One region of the Streptomyces sp. NPDC056144 genome, then DNA from elsewhere that is predicted to be linked to it. Evidence: riboswitches for the same ligand, from Rfam matches in the RefSeq annotation. Region 1 holds a riboswitch; each other region holds the start of a gene.
The links. Region 1 has a riboswitch for cobalamin ahead of ACFC0Z_RS03910 (hypothetical protein). Riboswitches for the same ligand answer to the same signal wherever they lie in the genome.

Region 1 (5,039 bases):
GGGTCGGCGTTGATGTACATCCGGGGCACGCCGACGCGCTTCCCGGCGAGCGCGGCGGACGCGGCCTCGGCGTCGGCGGGCGCGAGGGCCGGGTAGGAGGCGGGGCGCACCTGGGAGGCGGCGGGCAGCTCCACCCACGGCTGGGCGCGCCACAGGTCGCCGCGCGGGTTCGGGTCGTCGGCGACGACCACGTCGAGCAGTTCGAGCAGGTCGGCCATGGTGCGGGTGTGCGGGACCACGACGTCCATGGTGGGGACGAGGGGCCAGTTGCCGCGCACCGAGATCACGCCGCGGCTGGGCGTGTAGGCGCACAGCGCGTTGTACGAGGCGGGGGCGCGCCCCGATGACCAGGTCTCCTCGCCGAGGCCGAAGGCGCCGAAGGACGCCGCCGTCGCCGTGCCGGAGCCGTTGGAGGAGCCGGAGCCGTAGGCGCTGGTGAGCCAGTCGGCGTTGTAGGGGCTCTCGGCGCGGCCGTACACGCCGCGCTGCATGCCGCCGTTGGCCATGGGCGGCATGTTGGTGAGGCCGATGAGGACGGCGCCGCCCGCGCGGAGCCGCTCGATGGCGAAGGCGTCGCGCTGGGCGACGAGGTGCTCGAACGCCGGGGAGCCGGAGGCGGCGGTGAGGCCCTCGGCGAGGTAGCTGTCCTTGGCGGTGTACGGGATGCCGTCCAGCGGGCCGAGCGTCTCGCCGCGGGCGCGGCGGGCGTCGGAGGCCTCCGCCTCGGCCCGGGCGCGCGGGTTCATCACGACCAGCGCGTTCAGGGCGGTGGGCGTGCCCGGCCGGTCGTACGCCTCGATCCGCGCGAGGTAGGCGTCGAGCAGCTCGACCGAGGTCGTCTCGCCCTTCTCCAGCGCCGCGCGCAGCTCGGCGACAGAGGTCTCCACTACATCGAATCCGCGCGTCATGCGGTCACTCCTGGATGGCGTCGTGCGAGATCGTCTAACTAGATTTTCAGTCTAGACCGAAAATCTAGATCAGCGGAATAGACTGAGCGGAACGAATCTCTCCGGAACCGAAAGCGAGCCGATGGCGACGTCACAGAGCGGGCGCGCGCTGCCCGACCGGAAGCGGCAGCGCAGCGGGGACGAGGCGCGGGAACGTGCCATGCGCGCCGCCGTCGGCGTCATCGCCGAGAAGGGCACGGCGGGCCTGCGGATGTCGGACATCGCGGCCCGGGCCGGTATGAGCACCGGCCACATCCTCTACCACTTCGGCAAGAAGGACCGGCTCCTCCTCGAAGTCCTCGCATGGAGCCAGGCGGACCTGTGGGCCCGCTTCCAGGAGGCCGCCGACCGGGCCGCGTCCCCCGCCGAGAAGCTGGACCTGTTCGTCCGCTTCTACCTGCCCCGCGACCAGGACGACGAACGCTACGCGCTGTGGTCGCAGGTCCTGCTCCAGAGCCACGACGAGGCCGGCCGTGACGTCCTCACCGAGCTCCTCGACGGCTGGGACGAGCGCCTGGAGGCCATCGTCCGGGAGGGCAGGGAGCGGGGCGACTTCGCCGACGTCGACCTCCCCGAGTTCACGATCAGGGCCGTGGCCATGCTGAGCGGGCTCGCCGAGGACGTGATGTTCGGACGCGCCCGCTGGCAGCAGACCTCTCCCCACGCCTTCGCCCTGGCCGCCCTCGAACGCGAGCTGCGGCCTTCGCCGTAGCGCCGCCGCCCCGCCCGCCTCAGGACAGACCCGGCAGCGACACGTCGAGAGCCGGTACGGGACGCGGCGCGCCCCCGGCGTCGACGGCGACGAACGTGAGGAACGCGGTGGCCACCTCGGCCGCCGGCCCGGAGCTGTTCCAGCGTTCGGCGGTGACGCGGACCCCGACGGTCATGGAGGTGCGCCCCACGCGTTCGAGTCCGGCCTCGACGCTCAGCAGGTCACCGGCCCGCACCGGGGCGAGGAAGGTCATCCGGTCGACGGAGACCGTGACGGCCTGCCCGCCGGCGTGGCGTCCGGCGGCGGCCGCGGCGGCGTCGTCGATGAGCTTCATCATCACGCCGCCGTGGATGGTGCCGTAGAGGTTGGTGTCGTGGTCGCTCATGATGTGGGCGAGGACGACCCGTGAGTCGTCCGGCGTCTTGGGCGTGCGGGCGGGGCTGGTGACGGTGGGGTCGACCACGTCGGCTCTCCTTCGATGCGCGGCGGCGCGGTCAGTGCCGGGCATTGAGGAAGCCGATGACCAGGGCGGTCCACCAGGCGGCCTGGGAGACGGCGGCCGTCGCGCCCCCGAGGAGCAGCGCGGCGGGCCGGAGTCCGGTGGTGCCGTCGGAGGGGGCGAGGCGGCCGGACGGGGCGAGGCGGCGGGACAGGGCGGTCGCGGCCAGCCCGTTCAGCGCGATGACCAGGACGGCGAGGAGCTTCACCCGGGTCAGGGGAGCGTCGAGGTCGGGGCCGAGGAACACGCCCGTGGCGACGAGCCCCGCCGTGCCCGCCCACACCGGCGGATGGAGGGTCGCGGCGACGCGGAGCACCTCCGGCAGCGTCCGCCGCCCCGTCAGCCACAGCAGGCCGTGGTAGTCGACGACGAGGACGGCTCCGAAGCCGATGACGAGGCACACGAGATGCCCGAAGAGGGCGGCGGTGTGCAGGGCCGGGCTGACCGAGACGTGCCCGGCCGCCCAGACGGCCCCGGCCCACAGCGCCACGCACGCGGCACCGGCCAGGGCGGTGGGTAGGGCGGTGGGGAGCCAGGCGACGGGGGGCCGGGCGACGGGCGGTCTGGGCGCGGGGGTCTCGTCCGGGCCCCCGGGAACGGGACCCTCCGCGAGGTCCGTGCGATCCGCCAGGTCGGCGTGACCGGAGGCGGAGGCGGGGGCGGGGCGTGGGTCGAGGACTGCGGGCATGGCGAATTCACCACTCTCCTCCGGGGAAATCCGCCCCGGCTTCGGCGAGTTCGCGACGACGTGAGTCTCTGGCTGCCGGGGAAGTCACTCCCCGGTCACAGTGGCGGGACCGCACCGGAATCGCACCGGTTTCCTCGTCCGTCATCGCTCGGGCGGCGCCATCCTGCCAGGCCGGGGAGGCGCCCGACAGGGGGTTCGCGTGTGAGAGCCGTCTCGTCTCGGTCACTCTCCGTAGGGTCGGGGGCCGTGGCCTCAGTCCACCGTGTCGAACACCAGCCCGCTGCTGCCCTCGCCCAGGCCGGGGCGCTTGCGGCGGCCGATCCAGGTGTGGGTCGAGCCGTCGGACCACCGGGCGTACTGCCACGCGCGGGTGATCTCCGCCCCGTCGCGGGGCACCTCCTCCTCGTGCAGCAGCAGGTCGGCGCCGGGCGTGAGCAGGGTGCCGAGCGGCACCGGGTCCGGGCCGCCGGTGGGGGAGGGGACCGTGCCGCGACGCAGTTGCTGACCGCCGCCTCGCGGGGCCTGCGGGATGAGGGGGAACCAGTGGGCGGGGACGGAGGAGGCGAGCCGGTAGCGGCCCGGCACGGGCTCGGGCACGGCGGCGGGCTCCTGCGCCCGGTGGACCCTACGTCCCGCGGCGCCCTCGACCGACTCCTCCAGGGCCCACGCCAGGTTCGCGCCCTCGTCCCTGAAGAGGCGTACGACCTCCAGCGGTTCGCCCTGGAGGGAGGCGGGCAGCGTCGGCGAGACCAGCAGCCGGTCCGCCCGTCCGCCGCCGGAGCCGCTGTGGCGGAACAGGCTCCAGTCCTGGCCGTCACCGGGGAGGTCCCCGGCCGCCCGGACCAGGGTGCGACGCCCGAAGCTGTCCGTCACCACCAGCGAGTCGACGCGGACGACGGAGCCGACCGGGGCCCGGAGCGGCATCAGGTACCAGTCGTTGCCGTAGACCACGGCGTACTCGACGAGCAGCAGGCGTGCCAGGTCGCGGCTCTCGGCGGTCAGCGAGCCGAGGTCGACCCGCGCGTCCTCGAACTCCCACCAGCGGGGCGCGGGGGCGCCGGCGAAGGAGGCCGGGGCGGGCAGCGAGGTGGTGACGACGGCGCCGCCCTCGCCGGGCGCCGGGTCCAGGTCGAAGGAGTACCAGTCGAGCCGGGCCCCGTCGTACTCGGGCGCGGTGAGTTCGGCCCCCGGGGCGGTGAGGGTGAAGCGGTACTCCATGCGCTCCGGACGCCAGTAGTCCGCCGCCTCGGCCGAGCCCCCGCCCGGCCCTTCGCCCCCGGGCCAGCACGTCGCGACATGCGCGAGCCAGGAGGACGCGAGCCGGGACAGGACGGGTACGTGGGCGGGCGAGGCCGGCAGCCAGGCCGGGACCGTGCCCCGGGCGAGGGCGGTGAGCACGGGCGCCAGGAGCGCGCCGTCGGGAACCCGGCGCCGGTGCAGGGCCAGCCAGCGCCCGCCGTCGGGGTCGAGGCCGCCGGTGTCCCGGGCGGTGAGCGGGCAGTGGGTGACGAACAGCCCGGCGTACGGGGCGAGTCCGGGCTCGGCGGCGAGGAGCCGCTGCCAGTGCCGTCCGCTGTCCACGGCCGCCCGCGGACCGGCGAGCCCCTCGCCCTTCTCCGCTTCGACGGCCGCCTCCAGCGGCCGGTCCGGACGGTACGGTTCCGGCGCGCCGCCCGGCGGCCTGCACGTGGCCAGCGGCGCGACCTTCGCCCGCAGCCGTACGGAGACGGGGCTGCCGGTGTCCTCGCCGGTGAACTCACCGAGCTGCCACTGGCGGGCGAGCAGCCACAACGGGTCGTGCACCTGGGCCTGGAGACCGCCGTCGAGGCCGTCGAGCCGGGCCCGCGGTTCCAGACGGGTCCAGGAGGTGATGGAGGGCATGAGGGGTATCCGTCCTTCGGTCAGTCTCGTACGCCCAGGCGGGAGAAGTCGGTCGAGGCGGTCTCGCCGTCGCGGTTGAGGGGGAAGGCCAGCGCGGGCAGGAACTGCCCGACGCCGCTGAGCGCCTCGATGTCCACGGCGCGGACGCGCGCGAGTTCCAGGGTGTCGAGCAGGGTCTCCTCGACGAGGCCGGTGCCCCACTGCGCGGTCCCGGACGGCGCGACGGCGAGCAGGATCGACTGCGGGGCCGCCTGGCCGGGCGTCTCGGCGTGGTAGGCGATCGCGGTGGTCTCCTCGGCGTTCGGCACCACC
Region 2 (5,039 bases), on a different contig from region 1:
GCGACCGGCAAGCCGCGCGGCGCGCTCGTCCCGGGCGAGGCCGGCCAGTGGACGTACGCGACCCTGGCGCTCGGCTCGGCGCTCGCGCTCTTCATGTACCCGCACTCCATCACGGCGACCCTGTCGTCCCGGAGCCGCGAGGTCATCCGCCGCAACACCACGATCCTGCCGCTGTACTCGCTGATGCTGGGCCTGCTCGCGCTGCTCGGCTTCATGGCGATCGCCGCCGGCATCCAGGTCAAGAACGGCCAGCTCGCCATCCCGCAGCTGTTCGAGAACATGTTCCCGGCCTGGTTCGCGGGCGTGGCCTTCGCCGCGATCGGCATCGGCGCGCTGGTCCCGGCCGCGATCATGTCGATCGCCGCCGCCAACCTCTTCACGAGGAACATCTACAAGGACTTCCTCAAGAAGGACGCGACCCCGGCGCAGGAGACCAAGGTCTCCAAGCTGGTCTCGCTCCTCGTGAAGGTCGGCGCGCTCGTCTTCGTCCTCACCATGGACAAGACGGTCGCGATCAACTTCCAGCTCCTCGGCGGCATCTGGATCCTCCAGACCTTCCCGGCGCTGGTCGGCGGCCTCTTCACCCGCTGGTTCCACCGCTGGGCGCTGCTCGCCGGCTGGGCCGTCGGCATGGTCTACGGCACGTTCGCCGCGTACGGCGTCGCCAGCCCGACGCAGAAGCACTTCGGCGGTTCGGCGGCCGAGATCCCGGGCATCGGCGAGATCGGCTACATCGGCCTCACCGCCTTCGTCCTCAACGTCGTCGTCACCGTCGTCCTGACCTTCGTCCTCAAGGCCGTGAAGGCCCCCGAGGGCGTCGACGAGACCTCCCCGGAGGACTACACGGCCGACGCCGGCGACCCCGTCTCCGGCGGGAAGTCGTCGAAGGTCGGTGCCGGGGCACACTGATCGCATGGATTTCACGATCAGGGCGGTACGGCCCGAGGAGTACGAGGAACTCGGTGACCTCACCGGGTTCACGTACCTGGGCGACGGGCTGCTGCTCGACGGCGAGGACGACTACTACCTGGCGGTGCTGCGGGACACCGAGCGCCGGGCGCGCGAGGCCGAGGTGCTCGTCGCCGTCGACGAGGAGACCGGCCGGATCATCGGCGGCGTGACCTTCGCCCTCGGCGGCACCACCTGGGCCGACATCGCCGTCCCCGGCGAGGCCGAGTTCCGGATGCTCGTGGTCGGGCCCGAGGCGCGCGGCAGGGGTGCCGGAGAGGCGCTCGTGCGGGCCTGCGTGGACCGCGCGCGGGCCGTCCCGGAGTGCGCCCGGCTGGTGCTCTCCACGGGCCCGAGCATGGTCGCGGCGCACCGGATCTACGAGCGGATGGGCTTCGTCCGTACCCCCGGGCGGGACTGGGAGCCGGTCCCCGGCTTCACCCTGAAGACGTACGCGCTGGAGTTCCACACGACGGGCACGTAAAACCTGACGACACAACATGTGGGGGGCGCCAACTCCGGCGCCCCCCACATGTATGCTCGACCTCGCTGTCGACGCAGGGAAATCCGGCGCGAATCCGGAACTGTCCCGCAACGGTGTGCTTCGTGCGGATTTTCGGTACGGAGCGAGTCCGACGACCTGCCGGCAGCCCACCCGGTCCGTCCGTTCCGGGTGTCACTGACGTCCGGGCCTCGCGGAGTGGGCCGGTGGACGCGGGCATCCGTGCGTACGGATCGCCTCGCCCGCCCTCCCCCGTCGCGGCCAGGAGCCGAGCGAGGGAGAGCCCCCACGTGACCATCGCGCCCGCCGATCCGGCCACGGAGATCGACAGCGACGGACCCGGCACCGTGCTGCTGCGGACCCTGACCGATCTCACCGCCGATCTCCCCGACACCGACCCCGGCAAGATCGCCGCCGCCGCGCTCCGCGGCCGCAGCGCCACGTCGGACGAGGCGGAGCTGCGCGAGCTGGCCACCGAGGCGGCCGCCGGTCTCATCGCCGAGGACCCGGCCTACTCCCGGCTCGCGGCCCGGCTCCTGACGATCACCATCGCCGACGAGGCGGCCGGCCAGGGCGCGGTCTCCTTCTCCGCCTCCGTGGCCGTCGGTCACCGCGAGGGCCTGATCGCCGACCGCACCGCCGAGTTCGTCGCGCTGCACGCCGAGCGCCTCGACGCCACGATCGACGCCGCCGGCGACGACCGCTTCGGCTACTTCGGCCTGCGCACCCTCTACTCGCGCTACCTGCTGCGCCACCCGATCACCCGCAAGGTCATCGAGACCCCGCAGCACTTCATGCTCCGCGTGGCCTGCGGTCTCGCCGAGGACGACAGCACCCGCGCGCTCGACGAGGTGGCGGCCCTCTACGGCCTGATGAGCCGTCTGGACTACCTGCCCTCCTCCCCCACGCTCTTCAACTCGGGCACGCGCCACCCGCAGATGTCCTCCTGCTACCTCCTGGACTCCCCCCAGGACGAGCTGGACTCCATCTACGGCCGCTACCACCAGGTCGCGCGTCTCTCGAAGCACGCCGGCGGCATCGGGCTCTCCTACTCCCGCATCCGCGCCCGCGGTTCGCTGATCCGCGGCACCAACGGCCACTCGAACGGCATCGTCCCGTTCCTGAAGACCCTCGACGCCTCCGTCGCCGCCGTGAACCAGGGCGGCCGCCGCAAGGGCGCCGCCGCCGTCTACCTGGAGACCTGGCACGCGGACATCGAGGAGTTCCTGGAGCTCCGCGACAACACGGGCGAGGACCAGCGCCGTACGCACAACCTGAACCTCGCGCACTGGATCCCGGACGAGTTCATGCGCCGGGTCAACGCGGACGCCGAGTGGTCGCTCTTCTCCCCCTCGGACGTGCCCGAGCTCGTCGACCTGTGGGGCGAGGAGTTCGACGCCGCCTACCGCGCCGCCGAGGCCAAGGGCCTGGCCCGCAAGACGATGCCGGCCCGCGACCTCTACGGCCGCATGATGCGGACCCTCGCCCAGACCGGCAACGGCTGGATGACCTTCAAGGACGCCTCGAACCGCACGGCCAACCAGACGGCCGAGCCGGGCTCGGTCGTGCACTCCTCGAACCTCTGCACCGAGATCATCGAGGTCACGAACGACGACGAGACCGCGGTCTGCAACCTCGGCTCGGTCAACCTCGGCGCGTTCGTGGTCGGTTCGGACATCGACTGGGACCGCCTGGACGCGACCGTCCGCACGGCCGTCACCTTCCTCGACCGCGTCGTCGACATCAACTTCTACCCGACCGAGCAGGCGGGCAACTCCAACGCCCGCTGGCGCCCGGTCGGCCTGGGCGCCATGGGCCTCCAGGACGTCTTCTTCCAGCTGAAGCTGCCGTTCGACTCCGCCGAGGCGCGCGCGCTGTCCACCCGTATCGCCGAGCGGATCATGCTCGCCGCGTACGAGGCCTCCGCCGACCTCGCCGAGCGCAGCGGCCCGCTCCCCGCCTGGGAGAAGACCCGCGCGGCCCGCGGTGTCCTGCACCCGGACCACTACGACGTCGAGCTGAACTGGCCGGAGCGCTGGGCCGCCCTGCGCGAGCGGATCGCCGCGGTCGGCATGCGCAACAGCCTCCTGCTCGCCATCGCGCCGACGGCGACCATCGCCTCGATCGCGGGCGTCTACGAGTGCATCGAGCCGCAGGTCTCCAACCTCTTCAAGCGCGAGACGCTGTCCGGCGAGTTCCTCCAGGTCAACTCGTACCTCGTCGACGAGCTGAAGAAGCTCGGCGTGTGGGACGCGCAGACCCGTGACGCGCTCCGCGACTCCAGCGGCTCCGTCGCCGACTTCTCCTGGATCCCGGCCGAGACGCGCGAGCTGTACCGCACGGCCTGGGAGATCCCGCAGCGCGGGCTCATCGACATGGCGGCGGCCCGTACGCCGTTCCTCGACCAGTCGCAGTCCCTGAACCTGTTCATGGAGACGCCCACCATCGGCAAGCTGTCGTCGATGTACGCGTACGCCTGGAAGCAGGGTCTGAAGACCACGTACTACCTGCGCTCGCGCCCCGCGACCCGGATCGCCCGCGCCGCCCAGGCGTCGGCGACGGCCGCCGCCTCGGCCCCCATCCCCGTCCAGCAGGCGACCACCGACGCGGACGCGCTCGCCTGCTCCCTTGAGAACCCCGAGTCCTGCGAGGCCTGCCAGTAATGAGCACCACCAGCTCCTCCGAGAAGAAGAACCTGCTCGACCCTGGCTTCGAGCTGACTCTCCGCCCCATGCGCTACCCGGACTTCTACGAGCGCTACCGGGACGCGATCAAGAACACGTGGACGGTGGAGGAGGTCGACCTCCACTCGGACGTCGCCGACCTCGCCAAGCTCACCCCCGGTGAGCAGCACATGATCGGCCGTCTGGTCGCGTTCTTCGCGACGGGCGACTCGATCGTGGCGAACAACCTGGTCCTGACGCTGTACAAGCACATCAACTCCCCGGAGGCGCGCCTGTACCTGTCGCGCCAGCTCTTCGAGGAGGCCGTGCACGTCCAGTTCTACCTGACCCTCCTGGACACGTACCTGCCCGACCCGGACGACCGCGCCGCCGCGTTCGACGCCGTCGAGAACATCCCCTCCATCCGCGAGAAGGCGCAGTTCTGCTTCAAGTGGATGGACTCGGTCGAGAAGATCGACCAGCTGGAGACGGCCGCCGACCGCCGCCGCTTCCTGCTGAACCTGATCTGCTTCGCCGCGTGCATCGAGGGCCTGTTCTTCTACGGTGCCTTCGCGTACGTGTACTGGTTCCGGTCCCGCGGCCTGCTGCACGGCCTGGCGACCGGCACCAACTGGGTGTTCCGCGACGAGACCATGCACATGAACTTCGCGTTCGAGGTCGTCGACACCGTCCGCAAGGAGGAGCCGGAGCTCTTCGACGCCGAACTCCAGCAGCAGGTCACGGACATGCTGAAGGAGGCCGTCGAGGCGGAGCTCCAGTTCGGCCGTGACCTGTGCGGCGACGGCCTGCCGGGCATGAACACCGAGTCGATGCGCGAGTACCTCCAGTGCGTCGCCGACCAGCGCCTCCAGCGCCTCGGCTTCGCCCCGGTCTTCGGCTCCGAGAACCCGTTCGCGTTCATGGAG
Region 3 (5,039 bases), on a different contig from region 1:
CCGGGCTGATCGCGTTCAGCAGCAGCGCGAGCCGCAGATCGTCCATGCCGACGACGGCGGTGAACGGATAGCGGGTGCTCATCGGGAGGTCCTTTCCTCAAGTGTGATCGGCCGGCGCCCCAGGGGAGCCGACAGGGCAGCGCCGCACGAAGTGCGGCCGCTGCGCGTGGGGACGGGGCCGTGCGACCCCACGGCGCACGAAGTGCCGCCGTTCGCGCCGACCACGGCGCCGAAGGCCGCCGACGGCGAGCGGCCACCCACAGGGGCCACCCGCAGGTGAGTCTCCGAGCCGCACGGGTGGTGCGGGTGGGAACCCAAGCCCGTCCGGAGGGCGGGCGCAGCCCCCGCGCGGCGAAGCCGCGCCCGAACCGCCCCGCCCGCCCACCGGCTCACGGCGCACCCGGCGGCACGAACGGCAGCCCCTCCGGGGCCCCCTCCTCGATGAGCCGCAGCAGCGCCCCCGTGTCGGCGTGCTCCTCGATCAGGTCCCCGAGCCGGTCGAGCTGCTCCTCCCGCAGGGTGCCGAAGGCCGTGTCGGGCGCCGGCACGAACCGCCGCCCGGACGCCGCCGCGACCTCCCGCAGGAACGCCCGCCGGAAGCCGTCGCTCTCCAGGGAGCCGTGCCAGTGCGTCCCCCAGACCGCCCCCACCCGGCACCCGTCGAGGAACGGTTCCCCGCCTTCGACCGTCGCGACGCCGTGGTGGATCTCGTACCCCTCGACCCGCTCCCCGAGCGCCTCTCCGACGGGCCGGGCGAGCGTCTTCTCGGGCGCGAACCGGATCCGTACGGGCAGCAGCCCGAGCCCGTCGACGACGCCCGCCCTCGACTCGACCTCGTCCTCGATCCGCTCGCCGAGCGCCTGGAAGCCGCCGCAGATGCCGAGCACCGGCCGCCCCTCGGCGGCCCGCCGCACGAGCGCGTCGGCGAGTCCCCGTTCCCGCAGCCAGGCGAGCGCCTTGACGGTGCCCCGGGTGCCGGGGACGACGACGAGGTCCGCGTCGACGAGTTCCTCGGGCCGGTCGACGAAGCGGACGACGACGCCGGGTTCGGCGGCGAGCGCGTCGACGTCGGTGAAGTTGGACATGAGCGGTACGGCGCAGACGGCGACCCGCAGGACGTCCTCGCCGACGGGCGGCGCGACGACCGACTCGCGGACGGTGCCCCGCAGGGAGACCCGGAGGCCGTCCTCCTCGTCGATGCCGAGCCCGTGCGCGTACGGGAGGACGCCGAAGGTCCGGCGCCCGGTGAGGTCGTACAGCATGTCGAGCCCGGGTTCGAGGAGCGTCACGTCGCCCCGGAACTTGTTCACGAGGTAGCCCGCGACGAGGGCCTGGTCCTCGGGCGAGAGCAGCGCCGTCGTCCCGAAGAACTGGGCGAAGACCCCGCCCCGGTCGATGTCGCCGACCACGACGACGGGCAGCTTCGCGGCCCGCGCGATGCCCATGTTGACGATGTCGGTGCGCCGCAGGTTGATCTCGGCGGGGCTGCCGGCGCCCTCGCAGATGACGGCGTCGTACGTGCTCCGCAGCTCTTCCAGGCAGGCGAGGACCGGTTCGAACAGCTCCTTCTGCCGTCCGCCGTGGTAGCCGCGGGCCGACAGTTCGCCGACGGGCTTGCCCATGAGGACGACCTGGCTTGACCGGTCGCTGCCGGGCTTGAGCAGCACGGGGTTCATGAGCGCGGTCGGCTCGACGCGCGCGGCCTGTGCCTGCATGGCCTGCGCGCGCCCGATCTCGGCGCCCTCGCGGGTCACGAAGGAGTTGAGGGACATGTTCTGTCCCTTGAACGGGGCGACCTTGATCCCCTGCCGGACCAGCCAGCGGCAGATCCCGGCGGTCACGACGCTCTTGCCCGCGTCGGACGTGGTCCCGGCGACGAGCAGTCCGCCACCCCTCGTGCGGCCACCCATCAGACAACCCTCCGCTTCAGCGCGTTCACGATCAGCCGGCCGCCCACGCAGGCGGCCAGCGAGACGGCGGTGACCCGGCGGGAGAGCCGGACCGCCCGGTCGATGTCGGCGACCTCGACGGGCCGCCCCTCCCCGTTGAGGACGGGCCGGTGCTCGACCCGTCCGCCGTACGAGAGGGTCCCCCCGAGCCGTACGCCGAGGGCGCCCGCGAAGGAGGCCTCGACGGGGCCCGCGTTGGGGCTCGGGTGCTTCGCCGCGTCGGCCCGCCAGGCCCGTACGGCTCCGCGCGGGTCGTCCCCGGCGAGCGTTGCGGCGACGGCGGTCAGCCGGGCGCCGGGCCAGCCGGCCACGTCGTCGAGGCGGGCCGAGGCCCAGCCGAAGCGGCGGTAGCGCGGGGACTTGTGGCCGACCATCGCGTCCAGGGTGTTGACGGCCCGGAAGCCGAGCAGCCCGGGGACGCCCGCGACCGCGCCCCAGAAGAGGGCGCCGATCACGGCGTCGGAGGTGTTCTCGGCGACGGACTCGACGACGGCGCGGGCCATCGCGGGACCGTCGAGGGACTGCGGGTCGCGTCCGCAGAGGTGCGGCAGCCGCTCGCGGGCCACGTCCAGGTCCCCGACGGCGAGCGCCCCGCCGATCGCGTGGGCCTCGCGCCCCAGGGTCGTACCGCCGACGACGGCCCAGACGGACGCGGCGGTGAGGGCGACGGCGGCGGCGGGCCGGTTCCGTACGGCGCGGGCGGCGAGGGCGCCGGCGGCGACGGTCGTCCCGGCGCAGACGGCGGTGTGCAGGGCGCCCCAGGCGCGGTCGTCGCGGTGCAGGCGCTGTTCGACGGCGGCGGCGGTGCGGCCGAAGAAGGCGACGGGGTGGCCCCGGCGGGGATCGCCGACGAGACGGTCGACGGCCAGCCCGAGGGCGGCTCCGTACGCGAAGGCACGGGTGGCTCTGATGCGGCCGGTCATGGCGCATGTCCTCACTCAGGGTCCGCGCCCTGGATCGACGTGACCGGCGGCGAGAGTTCCTGACTTCCGGACCCTGGGGGCCCGGTCACAGTGGCGGGACCGCGCCGGATTCGCACCGGACTTCCTCTGACTGCCGCCGTATTGGCCTCGGCAGTCCACCACGCGCCGCGAACACCCGTCAACCCACGCTTGACCTGCGACGGGTCACTGTGCGAAGCACCACAAACACGGCACCGGGCACACGGCGGACGGCCCCCACCCGAAGGTGAGGGCCGCCCGCCGTGGAGAAGGGGTGGGACCGTCAGGCGACGATCAGGTAGATGCCGTAGGCCACGGCCGCCGCGCAGAGGGCGAAGCAGGCGTAGGCGCCGGTGCGGGCGAGGGCGGCGGAGCCGCCGTTCGCCTCGGCCTCCTCCTGCTTGCCGAGGCCGACGATCCCGAGGGTGAAGAGGCCCACGAGGGCGACGGTCGCCACGAGGCTGACTCCGAAGACGGAGCCGAGAGCTGCCCAGTCGATCTTCATGTCGTTCGTTCCTTACACCGCAGCGGCGGAGGCCGGGGGGGCGGCCGGGTCCGTGGGGACCGGCGCCGGGATGGTGGTCTTGAGGTCCTCGTCCGCGACGGCGGCGACGGAACCGGCGGCCGGCGGCGGGGTGACGGCCGCGATGGCGGTGGTCACGACGCCCGCGGGCTCCTCGTCGAGGTCGTCGGCGGTGACGTTGTGGTGGTCGACCGGCTTGCGACGGGAGAGCGTCCAGATGACGCCCGAGCCGGCGACGAGAAGGACGGCGACGGCGGCGATGCCCCAGGGGCCCTGCTTGGTGAGGAACTCGGCGCCCGCGCCGACGATCGCGGCGGCCGGGAGGGTGAGGCCCCAGGCGACGAACATCCGGGTGGCGGTCGACCAGCGGACGACACCGCCCTTGCGGCCGAGGCCGGCGCCCATCACGGCACCCGAGCAGGACTGGGTGGTGGAGAGGGAGAAGCCGAGGTGAGAGGAGGCCAGGATGACCGTCGCGGCGCTGGTCTGGGCGGCGAAGCCCTGCTGCGGCTGGAGGTCGGTGAGGCCCTTGCCCATGGTGCGGATGATGCGCCAGCCGCCGAGGTAGGTGCCGAGCGCGATGGCGACACCGGCGGAGACGACGACCCACAGGGGCGGGTTCGAGCCGGGGGCCACGACACCCTGGGTGACCAGGGCGAGGGTGATGATGCCCATCGTCTTCTGGGCGTCGTTGGTGCCGTGCGCGAGGGAGACGAGACCGGCGGAGGCGATCTGGCCGGCCCGGAAGCCCTTGGCCGTGGCCTTGGCGTCGGGGTTGGCCTTGATCTTGTACGTCAGCTTCGTGGCGGCCATCGCGGCGAGGCCGGCGACGATCGGCGCGGCGACGGCCGGGATGAGGACCTTGGTGACGATCGTCGGGCCGTTGACCGCGGACCAGCCGGCGGACATGACGGCGGCGCCGATGAGGCCGCCGAAGAGGGCGTGGGAGGAGCTGGACGGCAGGCCCAGGAGCCAGGTCAGCAGGTTCCACAGGATGGCGCCCACGAGCGCCGCGAAGATCACTTCTGTGCGAATGCCCTCTTCGTTGATGATCCCGCCGGAGATCGTCTTGGCGACCTCCACGGACAGGAAGGCTCCGACGAGGTTCAGCACGGCGGACATGGCCACCGCCGTCTTGGGCTTGAGCGCACCGGTCGAGATGGTCGTGGCCATCGCGTTGGCGGTGTCGTGGAAACCGTTCGTGAAATCGAACACGAGAGCTGTCACGACCACAATGGCGAGCAGCAGCGTGATGTGTTCCATTTACCCAGGCAATCGTTTGACGTCAGTGGCTCGTCGAACGTAGGCAACCTGAGTGAACGGAAGGTGAACTGGGGCGGGCGACGTGGTGTCCCCATCCGGTGTCAAGAGATTCCGCTTCGCTCTCCGGCGGGCAAGGTGTCCACGATGCGGTCACCCTGCGACCGCCGGTAATCCTGGCCCCCAACGGTCCCGTGCGCCCCGGCCCGGCCGACCCTCCCGGCCGCCGTTCCGTTCCCTGGACGAGACCATCCGACCGGGGGACGCCGGTGAGGAGACCCTTGTCACTCGCGAGAGGCACACCGGCGGTCTCCCGGTGGCAGGCGGCCCGCACTCTGCGGACACTGGGAGCGTGCGCACGGTGAC

Region 2: it holds a riboswitch for cobalamin, as region 1 does, so the genes downstream of both, ACFC0Z_RS11835 (ribonucleoside-diphosphate reductase subunit alpha) here and ACFC0Z_RS03910 (hypothetical protein) in region 1, are expected to answer to the same signal.
Region 3: it holds a riboswitch for cobalamin, as region 1 does, so the genes downstream of both, ACFC0Z_RS34180 (cobalamin biosynthesis protein) here and ACFC0Z_RS03910 (hypothetical protein) in region 1, are expected to answer to the same signal.

Annotation. Positions count from the first base shown of each region.
Region 1 is NZ_JBHJVF010000001.1:909,259-914,297, forward strand. It holds gene ACFC0Z_RS03895 (amidase) at 1-908, opposite strand, end outside; gene ACFC0Z_RS03900 (TetR/AcrR family transcriptional regulator) at 1,030-1,659, shown strand; gene ACFC0Z_RS03905 (acyl-CoA thioesterase) at 1,679-2,122, opposite strand; gene ACFC0Z_RS03910 (hypothetical protein) at 2,154-2,846, opposite strand; cobalamin riboswitch at 2,886-3,024, opposite strand; gene ACFC0Z_RS03915 (hypothetical protein) at 3,099-4,727, opposite strand; gene ACFC0Z_RS03920 (hypothetical protein) at 4,748-5,039, opposite strand, start outside.
Region 2 is NZ_JBHJVF010000003.1:214,121-219,159, reverse strand. It holds gene mctP (monocarboxylate uptake permease MctP) at 1-909, shown strand, start outside; gene ACFC0Z_RS11840 (GNAT family N-acetyltransferase) at 914-1,432, shown strand; cobalamin riboswitch at 1,451-1,611, shown strand; gene ACFC0Z_RS11835 (ribonucleoside-diphosphate reductase subunit alpha) at 1,741-4,113, shown strand; gene ACFC0Z_RS11830 (ribonucleotide-diphosphate reductase subunit beta) at 4,113-5,039, shown strand, end outside.
Region 3 is NZ_JBHJVF010000019.1:56,407-61,445, reverse strand. It holds gene ACFC0Z_RS34190 (putative cobaltochelatase) at 1-82, opposite strand, end outside; gene ACFC0Z_RS34185 (cobyric acid synthase) at 390-1,910, opposite strand; gene ACFC0Z_RS34180 (cobalamin biosynthesis protein) at 1,910-2,872, opposite strand; cobalamin riboswitch at 2,905-3,048, opposite strand; gene ACFC0Z_RS34175 (hypothetical protein) at 3,174-3,395, opposite strand; gene ACFC0Z_RS34170 (anion permease) at 3,408-4,676, opposite strand; gene ACFC0Z_RS34165 (alpha/beta hydrolase) at 5,026-5,039, shown strand, end outside.